DNA from 2 places in the Paenibacillus sp. FSL L8-0333 genome. Region 1 is predicted to be linked to the other one. Evidence: riboswitches for the same ligand, from Rfam matches in the RefSeq annotation. Region 1 holds a riboswitch; the other holds the start of a gene.
The links. A riboswitch is a leader RNA that binds a small molecule or an ion and turns the genes downstream of it on or off. The one in region 1 is predicted to bind glycine.
Positions count from the first base shown of each region.

Region 2: it holds a riboswitch for glycine, as region 1 does, so the genes downstream of both, gcvT (glycine cleavage system aminomethyltransferase GcvT) here and NYE72_RS30025 (amino acid permease) in region 1, are expected to answer to the same signal.

Region 1 is NZ_CP150186.1:6,730,135-6,738,052, reverse strand. Features, by position in the region: gene NYE72_RS30050 (hypothetical protein) at 1-461, opposite strand, end outside; gene NYE72_RS30045 (C39 family peptidase) at 597-1,172, opposite strand; gene NYE72_RS30040 (DHA2 family efflux MFS transporter permease subunit) at 1,440-2,912, opposite strand; gene NYE72_RS30035 (TetR-like C-terminal domain-containing protein) at 3,079-3,633, shown strand; gene NYE72_RS30030 (DNA alkylation repair protein) at 3,704-4,411, shown strand; glycine riboswitch at 4,656-4,738, shown strand; gene NYE72_RS30025 (amino acid permease) at 4,886-6,268, shown strand; gene NYE72_RS30020 (HAMP domain-containing sensor histidine kinase) at 6,590-7,807, shown strand; gene NYE72_RS30015 (DUF5643 domain-containing protein) at 7,895-7,918, opposite strand, start outside.
Region 2 is NZ_CP150186.1:6,281,820-6,289,737, reverse strand. Features, by position in the region: gene NYE72_RS28120 (helix-turn-helix transcriptional regulator) at 1-286, shown strand, start outside; partial or broken gene NYE72_RS28115 (reverse transcriptase domain-containing protein) at 355-1,331, shown strand; gene gcvPB (aminomethyl-transferring glycine dehydrogenase subunit GcvPB) at 1,380-2,840, opposite strand; gene gcvPA (aminomethyl-transferring glycine dehydrogenase subunit GcvPA) at 2,837-4,189, opposite strand; gene gcvT (glycine cleavage system aminomethyltransferase GcvT) at 4,297-5,409, opposite strand; glycine riboswitch at 5,596-5,694, opposite strand; gene gcvH (glycine cleavage system protein GcvH) at 5,921-6,313, shown strand; gene NYE72_RS28090 (flagellar motor protein MotB) at 6,742-7,572, opposite strand; gene NYE72_RS28085 (flagellar motor protein) at 7,569-7,918, opposite strand, start outside.

The DNA.
Region 1 (7,918 bases):
CCGGGTGCTTGAGGCTCCGAAATATTGCTTAGTCCTTTTGTTTCTGCTGATGAGGCTTGTTGTGGGGCGATGATTAGTTCCTGATTGTCTTTCTTGAAGGCAGCTATATATTCGTCCCGCTCACGGATAAGTGTAGGCTCACTCACTTCACCCTCAGCTTCTAGTGAATGAATAGCATAGGCCAAAGTATTAGGATTTCCTCCAAACTCAGTAACTTGATAGGACCCGTTTGAATCCTTTTGAATGATCATTTTAGATTTGGGTATTCCGCCCGATAAAATAAGAAACTCCCAGTTGTCTTGGGGTGTGACCGTTTCAATCAGACTATCGGAAGCCGCCCTAAGCTTAGCACCATCAATAAAATGAATCTGCATTCCTTGACCTACGGTAATTTCACTAATCTCTGCTTCATTCTTGTAACCATACCCTTCAGGATCTTTAGATAGCCCTTCTTTAATCAATGTTAATCCTTCTGTATTTGCAAAAGAAACAACATCTTCAGTTACGGTCTGAGCCCATACAGGTGAGAAAAAAGTCAGAAATAAAACGAATGAAGTTACAGTTAACAGCAGCGTTTTCTTAATGGGAAGCCCTCCTTAAATATATTTGTTGAAGCCATGAAGTCCCCATCTCCAGGTTCTATCGTAGCTGGAGCCACCTTTAATGTTGGTGTATAACATGGAGGTTTTTGTGCCCCCACTCGGGTTCATGTGTTGAATCCAATCATTTCCACTATATGTGTCGTACCCATAGATAACTACTGCGTGCCCGCCACCGGTAGCACTATTCCATTTCCAGCTTACATATATAGGACTGCCAACATTATCAATCTGGTTTTTTACATCGCTGTAAGATAGTGCTCCTGTATGATTCCAACTGGAGACACCATAATCATGAATGCCTTCTTGAACAGTTCCATAAGATTCACTCTCGTCTGTTGTACAGCCGGAGGTTCCCTTCACATGATCATAAAAAGAACATTGGCTTACAGAGATTCCGTAATATTGAAGTATGGTAACGCTGGTCGCAGCCCAGCACCAATTATTCTTAGCTTGTGTAGCTGTAGGGTAGCCAATTAAATTAGTCGCATATGCTTGGGAAACAAAAGAAAAAAGAAAGACTGAAACAAAGGTTCCAACAAGCATCAATCTCTTTTTTAAAGATAGTTTCATGAATGGAATCAGCTCCTTATTATGGATTAATATTCCTTTTAATAACACTATTAAAATACCATATATTAACTTATGTGTAAAGTTTAAATATTTTTTCGTTTTTATAATAGATTCTACACATTTGATATGGAGAGGGGGATACTGATATGGATAAGGAAATATTGATGCTCGTAGGAATACGTGCTCCAATGATCCAAAGCAAGCCATTCATAACAAAAGCCACTCCGCTAAGGAATGGCTTTTCTTCATTTACTCTGCAATTACTAGTTACAACTGAGGTTCCTTGCTAACTAGGTTTGCTTTCTTTTCAATCATGAGCTTGTTTTTCGTGGGCATAAATAATGTTATAACAAATGCGGCAATGGATAAAATCATCATGAAGTAGTAGGCGTCACTTGCCCCAAGAATCGATGTAAGGGATTTAAGGATCTCAGGAGTAGCGGAGGGATTATTCTGCATCAGTGTAGTTGCATGACTGGTTGCCTGCACTGTATAAATTGTAATTACGACAGCAGTACCAATGGCCCCGGCAATTTGGCGAACGGTATTATTCACAGCTGTACCATGAGTGCCGAGTTGTTTGGGCAACGCATTTAGTCCGGCTGTATTGAGTGGCATAGTAATGAAGCTTAATCCAATTCGCAGGCCTATGGTACGAATCATTAGATAAGTATACGTGGTCGATTCAGATAAATCTGTTACCGCCCACATAGATGGAATAATAAACAATAGGCCAATGATGAACAGCGGTTTTGCACCGAAACGGTCGTATAATTTACCGGTGACGGGTGACATGAACGCATTTACGAGTGCGCCCGGCAACAATAGTAGTCCTGCATCAAATGCTGTAAACCCGCGACCATTCTGCAGATAAATAGGCAATAAGATCATATCTGCGTACATCATCATTGTGATTAATACGTTAATAAGAGATGTCATCGTAAACACTTTATTTTTGAAGACCGACAGGTTTAGCAGTGGATCATCCGATTTGATTTGTCGAAGACAGAATACGGCTGTTACCACGACCCCAATCCCTAAGGTTAGGATCACGATTACATCATCCCAGCCTTTACTTCCTGCACTACTGAAGCCGTATAAAATTAAGCCGAATCCGACGGTTGATAAAAGAACACTTACCACATCAAGCTTCGACTTAGACGTCTCAGATACATTCACTAAATACTTGAACGCCAACGCTATAACAATGAGGACAAGTGGAATAAGCCCGATAAATAACCAGCGCCAAGAGTGGTATTCGACAACAAATCCCGCAAGGGTCGGCCCAATAGCAGGAGCGAATATCATCGCCAGCCCAAGCAGTCCCATAGCGCTGCCACGTTTTTCAACGGGGAAGATCGCGAGCACAACACTCATCATGAGCGGCATTATAATGCCAGCACCGGCAGCTTGGATCATCCGTCCGATTAAGAGTAGACTAAAGCTCGGCGCTGCTGCACAAATTATAGAACCGATTAATAAAAATGACATGGCACTTATAAATAATTGCCGTGTTGTAAAACGTTTCATTAAATAGGCCGTAATCGGAATCAAAATCCCGTTGATCAGCATAAATCCTGTTGAAATCCATTGTACGGTTGTTGCTGTGACATCAAAAACATCCATCAAACTACTTAAGGCGACATTTAAAAGCGTCTGATTGAGTGTGGATAAGAAACAACCAAAGATTAAGATGGTTAGTAAGATCCCTTTATTTATGTTCTTAGTGTCTTCTTGCATGTTGCAGTCCTCTCTTCATTGCTTTTTCGACATAGTGTCAATAAAATAAATCATATCAGGATTTAAAAAGTATTCCTATTTGCAATTTTATTGAAAATGTCGACTAATCGACAGAATAGGCAAATTAGTTGATGAAAGGCCATTTAAACGATAATAGAGGGATGAAATGACTGAACATAAAAGAGTTGACCCACGAGCCATTCGCTCAAAAAAGATGTTGAAAAACGCTGTTTTTTCATTATTGGCCGACAATGTGGAGATTTCGCAATTGACCGTCCAAAAAATCGCCAACCGCGCGGAACTAAATCGCGCAACGTTTTATTTGCATTATGAGGATATTAACGATTTATTGCGCCAGATCGTACATGAAATCTTCGATGACCTATCCATGAAGGTTGAACCGCTATTACAAATGAAGAGCAACAACGAACAGGAGCAGCTGATCACCTTTTTAAATTATTTTTTTGAATACCGGAAAGTTTTTGCTGTATTGATTGAGCATAAAGGCTTCAAAAACCACTTGACCAACCTGTTAAAAAATACTGTCGAAAAACGAAGAAACGCGAGGAACATTGACTCTACTAAGGAGGTAGTCTCCGTTGATATTATTGCAGCCTCACTACTGGGGATTATTATGTGGTGGATTAAGGATGGCAACCAATATAGCGCTGAATACATAGCGGGGCAAATTACCTTGATGTATAAAAGAAGATATTTATAAGGGCTTTTATGATATATTCAAGTAAAGTTTGAGTCCCTAGCCAATATTCATAAAAAAGGAAGTGCGAACAATGGATTTAGAAACGGTCATGCAAGAGCTTGAAGCTCTCGGCAAGGAACGCACCAAGAAAATATATCTATCCAATGGCGCGCACGAACCGCTTTTTGGTGTGGCCACAGGCCAGATGAAGCCTATCTTCAGAAAAATAAAACATAATCAACCCTTGGCCGAGCAGCTTTATGCTACAGGAAATTATGACGCTATGTATTTTGCCGGGGTGATCGCGGAGCCTAAAGCAATGACAGAGTCGGATTTTGAGCGGTGGATTGCTGGGGCTTATTTTTATATGCTATCGGACTTTGTGGTGGCAGTAACGTTGGCGGAGACGGATATTGCACAAGAGGTTTCTGATAAATGGATTGCAAGTGAGATAGAGTTGAAAATGTCGGCGGGCTGGAACTGTTACTGCTGGCTGCTCGGAAATCGCCCGGACAGTGAATTTTCCGCAGAAAAATTGGCCGCTATGTTGGAGCTTGCTAAAAATACGATTCATGATGCCCCTGAACGAACGAAATACGCAATGAACAATTTCATCTACACTGTGGGCGTATCCTATCTGCCGCTTCATGATAAAGCGGTTGAGATTGCAAAGGAAGTTGGTCCGGTGGAAGTCCATACCGGTAGTGCAAAAAGCAAGATTTTGAATGCTTCAATTAATATTCAAAAGGCAGTTGATAAATCGCAGCTGGGCTTCAAACGAAAACATGTAAGGTGTTAGTCAGTCATGGAGTGCTAAGGAGAGCGTATTGAAGGTTGTGCCTGCAGACAGAAGAATTGGGGGCTTGGCTGACAAGCCCTTAATTGTGTGCAATAAAAGTTAATGGAACAATAATAAAGCGGTAATTAATGTTATTGACAAAATATTTGACAATGATTAGTATTGAAAAATATTAAAAATGAAGTTAGCGACATAAAAATTAAATAATTCGCAAGCTATGATTGCTATGGATCACACTATAGCAGGAGCAGCTTCTGGAGAGACCGTGGGGGAATCCCCCGGCGCCGAAGGGTTCACAATCTCAGGCAAAAGGACAGAAGAGTACTAGATAATTCATTTGTTATTCTGATCATCGTCAGAATAAATAAATGTATTTTATTTATTATTCTTATACCTAAGAGATTGGAGCGTATCCAATCTCTTTTTTGTTATCATTTTCACTTGTTATTTTTTTCACATAAGGGGGAGTTCGAAATGGCAGCACAAGAATTAAAGAGAGATTTAGAGAATCGACATGTTCAGCTCATTGCGATTGGTGGAACCATCGGTACCGGATTATTTTTAGGATCTGGAAAAGCTATACAGCTGGCAGGACCATCGATCATTTTTGCTTATTTAATCGTGGGTATCGCTATTTTCTTTGTGATGAGGGCATTGGGAGAACTTCTGTTGTCAAAAGCAGGTTATCAATCTTTTACAGACATTGCCGAAGACTATCTTGGACCGCGGGCGGCGTTTGTAACTGGATGGACCTATTGGTTTTGCTGGATCATGACGGCTATGGCCGATATTATAGCTGTTGGGGTCTATGTACAATATTGGTTTGATATCCCGCAATGGATACCCGCAGTCATTTGTTTAATTATTTTATTAGGACTCAATTTATTAACTGTAAAAAGCTTTGGCGAATTGGAATTTTGGTTTGCTTTAATTAAGGTAATCACTATTCTCGCGTTAATTGCCATAGGGGTAGTTTTACTGGTGATTGGATTCAAAACAACTACCGGAACGGTTGCGCTCAGTAATATTTGGGCACATGGGGGAGTATTTCCAAACGGGATTTCCGGGTTCTTACTTTCATTTCAAATGGTTGTGTTTGCTTTTGTGGGTGTGGAATTGGTGGGGGTATCAGCAGCGGAAACATCCAATCCAGAAAAAACTATCCCATCGGCGATTAATAAAATACCTTTACGAATTCTATTTTTCTACGTGGGTGCTATTATTGCCTTATTATGCATCAACGCTTGGACAGAACTAAACCCGGCAGAAAGTCCTTTTGTTAAAACATTTAGTTTAGTGGGGATTCCGATTGCCGCGGGGGTTATTAATTTCGTTGTATTAACTTCAGCTGCTTCTGCTTGTAACAGCGGGATGTTCTCAACAAGCCGGATTCTATACAATCTAAGCAGAAATGACCAGGCTCCAGCCAACTTTGCAAAGCTTAATAAAAATCATGTACCAAGTAATGCTTTATTCATATCCACGCTTGTCTTATCTGTAGGGGCTTTGTTGAGTAAGCTGATTCCGGAGACGGCCTTTGGCATCGTGACAACGATTAGTGCCATTTGTTTCATCTGGGTTTGGGGCGTCGTTCTAATTTGCCATTTGCGATATAAAAAGACGAAGCCGGAATTGCAGGCCAAATCAAAATTCAAGGCACCGTTCACACCTTTTGTGAATTATGTTGTTCTAGCCTTGTTTGCAATCATACTCATAATTATGCTGTTTGCTGATGAAACTCGTCCGGCATTATTGTTGACGCCTTTATGGTTTATTTTATTATTTGTTTTGTATTCGATAAATAGAAGAAAGAGGGAAAGAGATAATAAAATAATCAGGACCGAAACACCTCTCTAGTTTATGAGGAAAGCTTTAACCGGCGCAGAAGCCGTGGTTATATTCAACCGCGACTGGGCAGGGAGCCCTTGCCGGTTTCAAGCGTTCCTACATGGACGTTTGCTTAAAGAATATGCAAAGTTAAACAGAAAACCGGAAGATACTGTTAAAATGGTATCTCCCGGTTTTTTAGTTTTTTACAAACTATAATATCATCGAGTTTACAGTTTTTTTCAGTTATTGTTTATTACTATTTCAACTGATATAATTCTTATTTCGACAATAAGTTTACAAGTAAGATAACTATCGTAATGGTAAAATCAATTTAAAAGTGGTGAATTCATGAGAGAGTTCTACAGTCGGGTGAATCGAAAAACCTATTACATATTAATGTTAATGATCATCGTTCTTATGATGTTTGGATTGATACTATCTACCCTAGAGTTAGATGGGATTGATTTTGGTTATATCATTCATTTTTTATGTGTGGCGTTTCTAACGGTTTGTTTATGGATTTACCCTGAGCATGAGACACATACTTTTAGAAAGATTATCATTCTATTTGGATTTGCGTATTTTTATACGCTATTCTTTTTATATCCTCAAACATGGACTACCTATATCCTCATTTGTCTTATTCCTGCACTGTCTATTCTATTTTTTGATTTAAAATTGTTCTATTTTTCCTTCATTATAAATGGGGTACTAATGGTAGTTACATTTGGCTATATCCTCTTGATTGATAGAGGGGATTTATATACATATTTACATTATGATATGCTAGGCAATTTCATTAATATAATAGCGGTTCAAGTGTTATTATTTTTCATTTTTCAAATATCATTTAAACGGATGAAAAAACAGCAGCTTTATTATGAACAATTACAGCAATCTGAGCGTTTAAAGATGGTTGGACAATTAACAGCTGCCGTTGCGCACGAAATTAGAAATCCAGTGACAGTGGTTAGAGGTTTTTTGCAGTTTTTTGATGAGGATCCTTCATTTGATGATCCTATGAAAAGAAAATTTAAATTAATGATTGATGAATTAAACACAGTAGAACAGATTATCTCGCAATTTCTAACCCTTTCAAAGCCAAATGGAGAGCAAAAATTAGAAAAAGTAGATGTGAAGGATGTACTTGAAAGTGTTACAGGATTGCTCCATTCCTACGCAATGTTATCTGATAATCAAATCGTTACCTACGTAGAAGAAGATTGCATGATTTCTATTAATAAAATTGAATTTAAGCAGCTGCTTATTAATATAATAAAAAATGCTTTAGAGGCTTCGGAAGTTGGTAAATCTGTCTCTATTATGGCGAATAGGAACAATAATTTTATTGAGATAACAATCATCGATGAAGGAAGCGGGATGTCGGAAGCTGAGGTTAAGTCGCTAGGCACTCCTTTTTATTCATTAAAAAGTAATGGAACAGGTTTAGGATTAATGATTTGCTTTAATATCGTAGAAAAATACGGCGGGGAAATTTATTATAGTAGCTCTGAAGGTAAGGGGACAACAGCTACTATCCGCTTTTTAGCTATAAATGATCAGTAATAATGAGCCTTCTTTCAATTGAACAAAGGGGATTACCTCAAGCCTTCGGCTGGAGAGGTAATCCCCTTTTCCTAGCTGCGTTAACGATTATTTTAGAGGGATTTTGATCTC
Region 2 (7,918 bases), 450 kb from region 1:
CGTTACCGAGAAATGGATGTGGAGTAACCCTGAGATGCAGTTACTTAGACTAGAGTTTAGTTTTGAACAATTCAACTTGACTGCCCGAGAAAAAGAGGTGGCTCAAATGTGGTTATGTGAAAAAAGTGCATTGCGTATTTCTAACGAGTTGGGAATTAGTGAAGGTACAGTTAGAAATGTAGTGAAGAGCATATATAACAAAATGAATGTAACTGACCGTTGGCAGTTCACTAAGAAACTTTCATTTAATCCCGTACATAATCCAGAACTTCTGTATGTAAAATAGCATTTTTTAATATGAGAAAAGGAGACCACGTGTTAAGTGGTCTCCTTTATTTAGTGCGCCCAGCCGATAGTTATGGATTTCGTCCGAAAAGACAAGGGCATGATGCGGTAAGGAAAGCCAGAGTATTCATGAAAGAGGGATATCGATTCGTAGTCGATCTAGACTTGGAGAAATTCTTTGATCGCATCAACCATGACCGACTGATGATGAAGATTTCGGCTAAAGTGAAGGACAAGAAAGTTCTCCTGCTGATTCGTAAATATCCTCAGTCAGGTGTGATGGAGAACGGGCTAGTAAATACGACAACAGAAGGGACACCGCAAGGTGGTCCACTCAGTCCGTTGTTATCTAACATCGTTTTGGACGAGCTCGACAAGGAACTCGAGAAAAGTGGACACCGCTTCGTCCGTTATGCGGACGACTGTAACATCTATGTGAAAACACTAAGAGCAGGAGAGCGAGTGAAGGCATCCGTCACCAGATTCATTGAGACAAGACTAAAACTAAAGGTGAACCAAGCGAAGAGTGCGGTGGACCGCCCATGGAGACGGAAATTTCTTGGGTTTTGCTTTAGTAGCGATAAAGAGCCCAAGGTGAGGATAGCAAAACAGTCCTTGCAGAAAGCGAAGGCTCGAATTCGGGAGATAACGTCCCGGAAGAAAGCGATGCGAACGGAAGAGCGAATCCAGGAGCTCAATCGATACTTGATGGGATGGCACGGATATTTCTCGCTGGCGGATACGCCAAGTGCCTTTAAAGCGATGGATATGTGGATTCGAAGGAGATTGCGAATGTGTCTCTGGAAGCAATGGAAGAACCCGAGAACCAAAGTCAAAAGGCTTATATCCTTAGGCGTGCCTAAGGATATAAGCCTTTTGAGTGGGGAAATACTCGGAAAGGGTATTGGCGAATTGCAGGGAGTCCAATTCTGCAACGTGCATTGAATAACCAATATTGGGAATCCAATGGATTAAAGAGTGTATTGGACAGATACAACTCCTTACGGAAAACCGCCGTATACCGAACGGTACGTACGGTGGTGTGAGAGGCCGGGGGCTCGCCGCCCCCTCCTACTCGATTTATTATTGAAATATTAACCGCAAGAACAATTCAAAACCGGCTTACGCGCAGCCTGTGTCTCATCCAAACGGCTAATCTCTGTGGTATGCGGTGCGTTGATTACGATTTCCGGTGTCTCCTGCGCTTCTTTAACGATCTGAATCATCGTATCGATAAAGCCGTCTAGCGTTTCTTTACTTTCGGTTTCCGTCGGCTCGATCATCATGCATTCCTCAACGGTCAGAGGGAAGTACACGGTTGGCGGGTGGTAGCCGAAGTCGAGCAATCGTTTAGCGACGTCTAAGGTGCGCACGCCATATTGCTTGAGGTTTTTGCCGGACATAACGAATTCATGCTTACATACACCCGGATATGGGATTTCAAAATACGGCGCCAGACGGTGCATCATATAGTTCGCATTCAGCACGGCATTTTCGGATACCTCACGTAGTCCGTCTGGACCATAGGTGCGAATGTAGGCATAGGCACGAACCAGAATACCAAAGTTTCCGTAAAAAGCTTTCACGCGTCCAATGGATTCGGGTCCGCCGAAGTCGAGTGAGAAGCTGCTATCTTCACTCTTCACCACAGTAGGTTGTGGTAGGAATGGAATCAAGATGGATTTTACGCCGACTGGTCCGGCCCCAGGGCCGCCACCGCCATGTGGGGTGCTCATTGTCTTATGCAAGTTCAGATGCACAACGTCAAAGCCCATGTCGCCAGGTCGGGTAATGCCCATAATGGCATTGGAGTTGGCTCCATCGTAATAGAGTAAGCCCCCTGCTTCATGCACGATCTCAGCAATCTCGACGATTTGGGTTTCGAACAAGCCGAGTGTGCTTGGGTTAGTTAGCATTAGTGCGGCTGTGTCGCTACCGACGGCTGCTTTCAGTGCTTCAAGATCGACCATTCCTTTATCTGTGGAAGGGATCGTGATCGTTTCAAGTCCTGCTGCTGAGGCACTAGCAGGATTGGTTCCGTGCGAGGAATCCGGCACGATAACCTTAGTACGCGTCTCGCCGCGACTTTCATGGTAGGCGCGGATCATCATGAGGCCGGTCCATTCACCATGAGCACCTGCGGCAGGCTGTAAGGATACTGCATCCATGCCCGTCAGCGCGGACAGATCATTTTGCAGGGTATACATTAATTCCAGTGCGCCTTGAATACTTTCTTCCGGTTGGTAGGGATGAATTTTGGCGAAGCCGGAGAAGCGGGCAACATCTTCGTTAATCTTCGGATTGTATTTCATCGTGCATGAACCGAGTGGATAGAAGCCATTGTCTACACCAAAGTTACGACGTGAAAGAGAAGTGTAGTGGCGAATGACATCCACTTCCGATACTTCTGGAAGTACGACGGGTTCGCTACGGAGTAAACCTGATGGAATCAGGGACTCCAAGGTTTCTTCCTGTGGTACATCGCATAGTGGCAAAGAATAGGCCGAACGGCCGGGACGGCTTAATTCAAAAATTAGACTTTGCTCCGGTTTCATAAACAGCCCTCCAGTGCGCTAGCGAATTGGTCGATTTCGGTTTTGCTTCTTTTTTCCGTTACGGCAACCAGCATATGTCCAGCAAGTTCAGGATAATCACGACCCAGATCATAACCGCCGAGATAATCGTCCTTCAGCAGCTTAGAATTAATAGCGGTCACGCTGCTGCCTTCAGGAAGCTTCACAACAAATTCGTTAAAGAATGGGGAGGAGAAGGCAAGTTCAGCACCTGTTAGTCCGCTAAGTTTATTAGCAGCGTAATGGCTTTTGCGAATATTTAGCTCGCCTACTTCACGCATGCCTTCTTTGCCCATAACGGACAAGTAGACGGATGCGCAGAGAGCCAGCAGCGCCTGATTGGAGCAGATATTCGATGTCGCTTTTTCACGACGAATATGCTGCTCACGCGCTTGAAGTGTAAGAACGAAGCCACGTTTACCGTTACGGTCTACCGTTTGGCCAACGATCCGGCCTGGCATGCGGCGCATCAGGTGATCAGCTACGGCAAAGAATCCGCAAGTTGGACCCCCGAGAGAAGCTGGAATACCAAGTGGCTGAGCATCACCCACTACGATGTCGGCTCCAAGTTTGCCCGGAGTTTCAAGTACACCTAGAGCTATTGGGTTCGCGCTGACTACAAGAAGACCTTTAACCGCGTGAATCAGCGGCTCAACCGAGCGAAGATCCTCGATGCTGCCGAAGAAGTTAGGCGATTGAATAAGCACTGCGGCAGTATCTCCATCGATAGCTTCAGCGAGTTTAGCTTGATCGGTAACACCGTCTTTATAGTCAATCTCCACCACCTCCAGACCCCAAGCATTAGCCGAAGTACATAGCACTTGGCGAGCCTCAGGATGAACGGTACGGGAGACGATTAATTTTTTGCGTTTGGTAGCACCAGCCGCGAGAACCGCTGCTTCGGATAAAGCTGTAGCGCCATCATACATACTGGCATTGGCAACTTTCATACCGGTTAGTTCGCAAATGTAGGATTGGAATTCGAAGATCGCTTGCAGCTCACCTTGGCTGATCTCCGGTTGATAAGGAGTGTAGGCAGTGTAGAATTCAGAACGGGAAATGACATGGTTGATGACCACAGGGATGTGATGATCGTATAATCCGGCGCCGAGGAAGCTGGCGTGAGAATCAAAGTCGGCATTTTGGTCAGCCAAACCTTTCATGTGGCGCAGCAGGGCGTATTCATCGAGTGGTTCAGACATCGGCATAGTGCCTTGGTAACGTACCGCTTCAGGAATATCGGAGAACAGCTCATCTATAGACTGAATCCCGACGGCCTCCATCATCTCTACGCGGTCCTGTTCTGTCATGGGCAGATAACGGTGCTTCATTAAGGTTTCACTCCTTGGCTTTTTTTAAAATATAAGAAAGTACAATTTTCACGCTATACTTTATCCTTCTATTTCTCGCTTAAAAGCTCACCGTCCTTATATGGACGCTAAAGGCGTTTATACTTGTAAAAAGGGGCCTTGATCACTACAGCCTTAAGCTGCTTGCCGCGTATCTCTACGTAAACCTCTGTGCCTATTTCACTGTAAGCAGCATCAATCAAAGCCAACCCCAGGTTCCGTTTCAGCGTAGGGGACTGTGTTCCGGTTGTGACCTCACCAATCTTAACCCCATCTGCCCAAACAGGATAATGGGAGCGTGGAATGCCTCGATCAATCATTTCTAGGCCGACAAGGCGACGGGGAATCCCAGCTTCTTTTTGCTGTATTAGTGCATCGCGTCCGATAAAGTCTATTTTGTCCAGCTTCACGAAGAACTGTACTCCTGCTTCAAGCGGGGTGATGTCAGCGGATAGTTCCTGACCGTACAGTGGTAATTTTGCCTCAAAACGCAGGGTATCCCGTGCACCCAGTCCAGCAGGTGTTAATCCGTGGGGCGCGCCTGCTGCAAGCAGTCCGTTCCATAACGTTTCTGCACCTTCCAGCGGAGCGTAAATCTCGAAGCCATCTTCACCGGTATAACCCGTACGGGAGATAAGTACCTCTACACCGCAAACGGTGGCGCGTTCGATGAAATGGAAAGGCTTGAGTGTTGAAATAGGAGCATCAGTAACTTCCGCGAGAATGGTTTCTGCCAGAGGACCCTGCAAGGCGAGCAAAAGCGTCTCGTCAGAGACATTAGTGAGCGTGACTTCATCGAATTCAGAGGTCAAATGCTCTTGCAGCCACTGCAAGTCCTTGTCGATGTTGGAGGCATTAACGACGAGCATATAACGCCCTTCGCTTAGGCGATACACGAGTAGGTCGTCGACAACTCCGCCATTTGGATAACAGAGCAGTGTATATTGTGCCGCACCATCCGTGAGGCGGCTGACATCATTGGTTGTCATTTTTTGCAAAAAGGCTTCTGCACCGTTTCCAATCACCATGAATTCACCCATATGCGATACATCGAACAGCCCAGCCTGCTGGCGAACGGCTTCGTGCTCTTTCACGATACCTGTAAACTGTACTGGCAGCTCCCAGCCACCGAAGTCAATGCACCTGGACTCCGCATAAGCGGAATAGAGATCATAAAAAGGTGTTCTTCTCAAAGCATCCATGTCGTCACTCCCCTTGATCTGATTACATACGAAAAAAGGACAGGCAGAAGCAATCATGCATAAATGCACAAATCGCTTTCTGCTCTGTCCTTTGTACCTGAGAGTTACCCTGCCGTAACTAGCTTGCAGGTTTCCCCGTTGGTGATCTGACGCATCTAGCCTTGCGTCTGATGCTCTCCAGAGATACGTCCGACAAAGGTCCTTTTGCCTGAGAGATTCACCCCTGTTAGGGCTTACTCCTTCGGCGCCGTCTTCAAGTGAGACAGTCTCTCCCTATGCCATCATCCGCAATTATATTTCTTCGAGAAACGGTTATTGTCTATAAAAAGACGACAACGTCATTTCTTCTTGTATGTCTCCATTAAACGGGTATAGTCGGGCGCTGTCAACAAGAAAACGTCGAAAAAATGACAAATTTAAATTTCCTGTTAGTAATATTGACATTGTGAGCCGGGATAACTTAGGCTATAACTAAATTTAGAACTCCAAATTGGAAATGAGGCGGCTTGAAATGAGTGAAGTATTAGACAACCTTCTTTACAGCGAAGAGCATGAATGGGCACAGCAAGTAGAAGGGCGAGTAGTACGTGTTGGGATTACGGACCATGCTCAGCATTTATTAGGCGACATCGTATTTGTTGAGTTTCCTGAGGTAGGATCAACCATTTCGGCCGGTGACAGCGTAGGCAGTATCGAATCCGTTAAGACGGTATCGGAATTGTATTCGCCCGTCTCTGGGACGGTTACCAAGGTGAATGATGGATTAGAAGCTAGTCCGGAGCTTATCAATGATCAGCCATATGGCGGGGGTTGGATTTTTGAGATTGAAGTTGATGGAGAATATGCTGATGCTGTAAAAGGTCTGTTAGATGCAGCCGGTTATAGCGCGTTAGTTGCTGAATAATTGGAAATTGGGGACGGGAAATAGTCTGATCAAGTGTGATGTTTTTAGCAGCAAGTTTCTGCGATTTGGGGACTTGCTGTTTGTGTTTCTTATGTAGATTGTGCGAGTATCCGTAAACCCAATCGAGTGGTTTGAGGGTCTAGTGGAGTATGGAATTAGGGAAAACCTCCCTCATTTTAGACGATTATAGCTTGAGAGTTAGGGTTTTAGGGAATTCCTCCCTAATCATCTCGGTAAAACCACTATTTCAGACTAAAAAGAGTAATAATCAGGGAGTAATTCCCTCATTCCGCGATTGGATACGATAATAGGTGAATAATCAGGGAGGTTTTCCCTAATTAAATTGGATGAAGCCCCTTGTTAGCTCAATGTGGTAATTGCAAAGGCTCCTGCCGCCGAACTTAGCTCTGAGCGCAAGCAACTATATTTTATTCCACCTCTTGAAGCTGTCGAAGTACAATGATCTCTACGCGTCGATTTTTTTGTTTGCCTGCTACCGTAGTATTATCTGCTGTTGGTCGGGTATCGGCATAACCTGCATATTGAAAAGTGTCCGGGTTCAGTCCTTCATTATCTAAGAAAAAGCGCAGCACAGAAAGCGCACGAGCACCCGATAGCTCCCAATTGTCGTTATAACGGGAAGCTGATGACACTGGTGTATTATCCGTATGTCCTTCAATGCTGATCGTTGCCCCGATATCTTTGAATAAGCCTGACAACTGCTGAAGAGCAGGAAGGGCTGGTGACTTCACATCTGCTTTACCCACATCAAAAAGAAAACGGTCGCTGAGCGTGATTTCTATGCCCTGCGGTTTGTCGGCTACAAATATTTGTTCACCGAGATTATTCTCCTCCACATAGTGGGTGATCACACCCATTAACTCAGCAAGCTTCGCCTCTTGTTCTCGAAAAGCCAACTCCCGTGCTGAAGGTGTTTCATTCTCCGTTTGTTTATCAGAACCGTCATTTGGTTTTGCAGTTGCGTTCCCATTCCCATCTGTACTCTCTGGTTTGTTGTCGGGGGTCTTTCCAGCATCTAAAATACCATCTCCGCCTTCAAGAACAGTGCTGCTCGACTTGAAAGTCTGGGATAAAGAGCCGGTTACGATATTGTATTTGTCAGTGTCCAGGCTGCTCATCGCATACAATATAACGAAAAATATAAGTAAAAGCGTAATTAGATCTGCGTAAGTAATCATCCAACGATCACGGCTTTCTCGATTCTCTACCCGCCGTTTGCGCCGGTCTCTTTGTCTCATATAAAACCTCTTGCTTCTGCACGGTCATCTGTGGTGGTGTCTGAAATGAAGGAGTTCAGTTTTTTACGCACCAGCAACGGATGATCCCCGTTTTGTAGAGAAAGAATGCCTACTAGCAGCATCTCCATGCTATGCAGCTCACTTTGGCTGCGGGATTTGATTTTGGAAGCAATGGGTAAAAATATTAGATTAGCGATGGCTACTCCGTACAGTGTTGCAGTGAACGCTACTGCGATAGAGGTACCTAGATTTGATGGGTCTGTAAGGTTGCCCAGTACCCTAATGAGTCCCATAACTGTACCGATGATCCCCATCGTTGGAGCATATCCGCCAGCGGCTTCAAAAA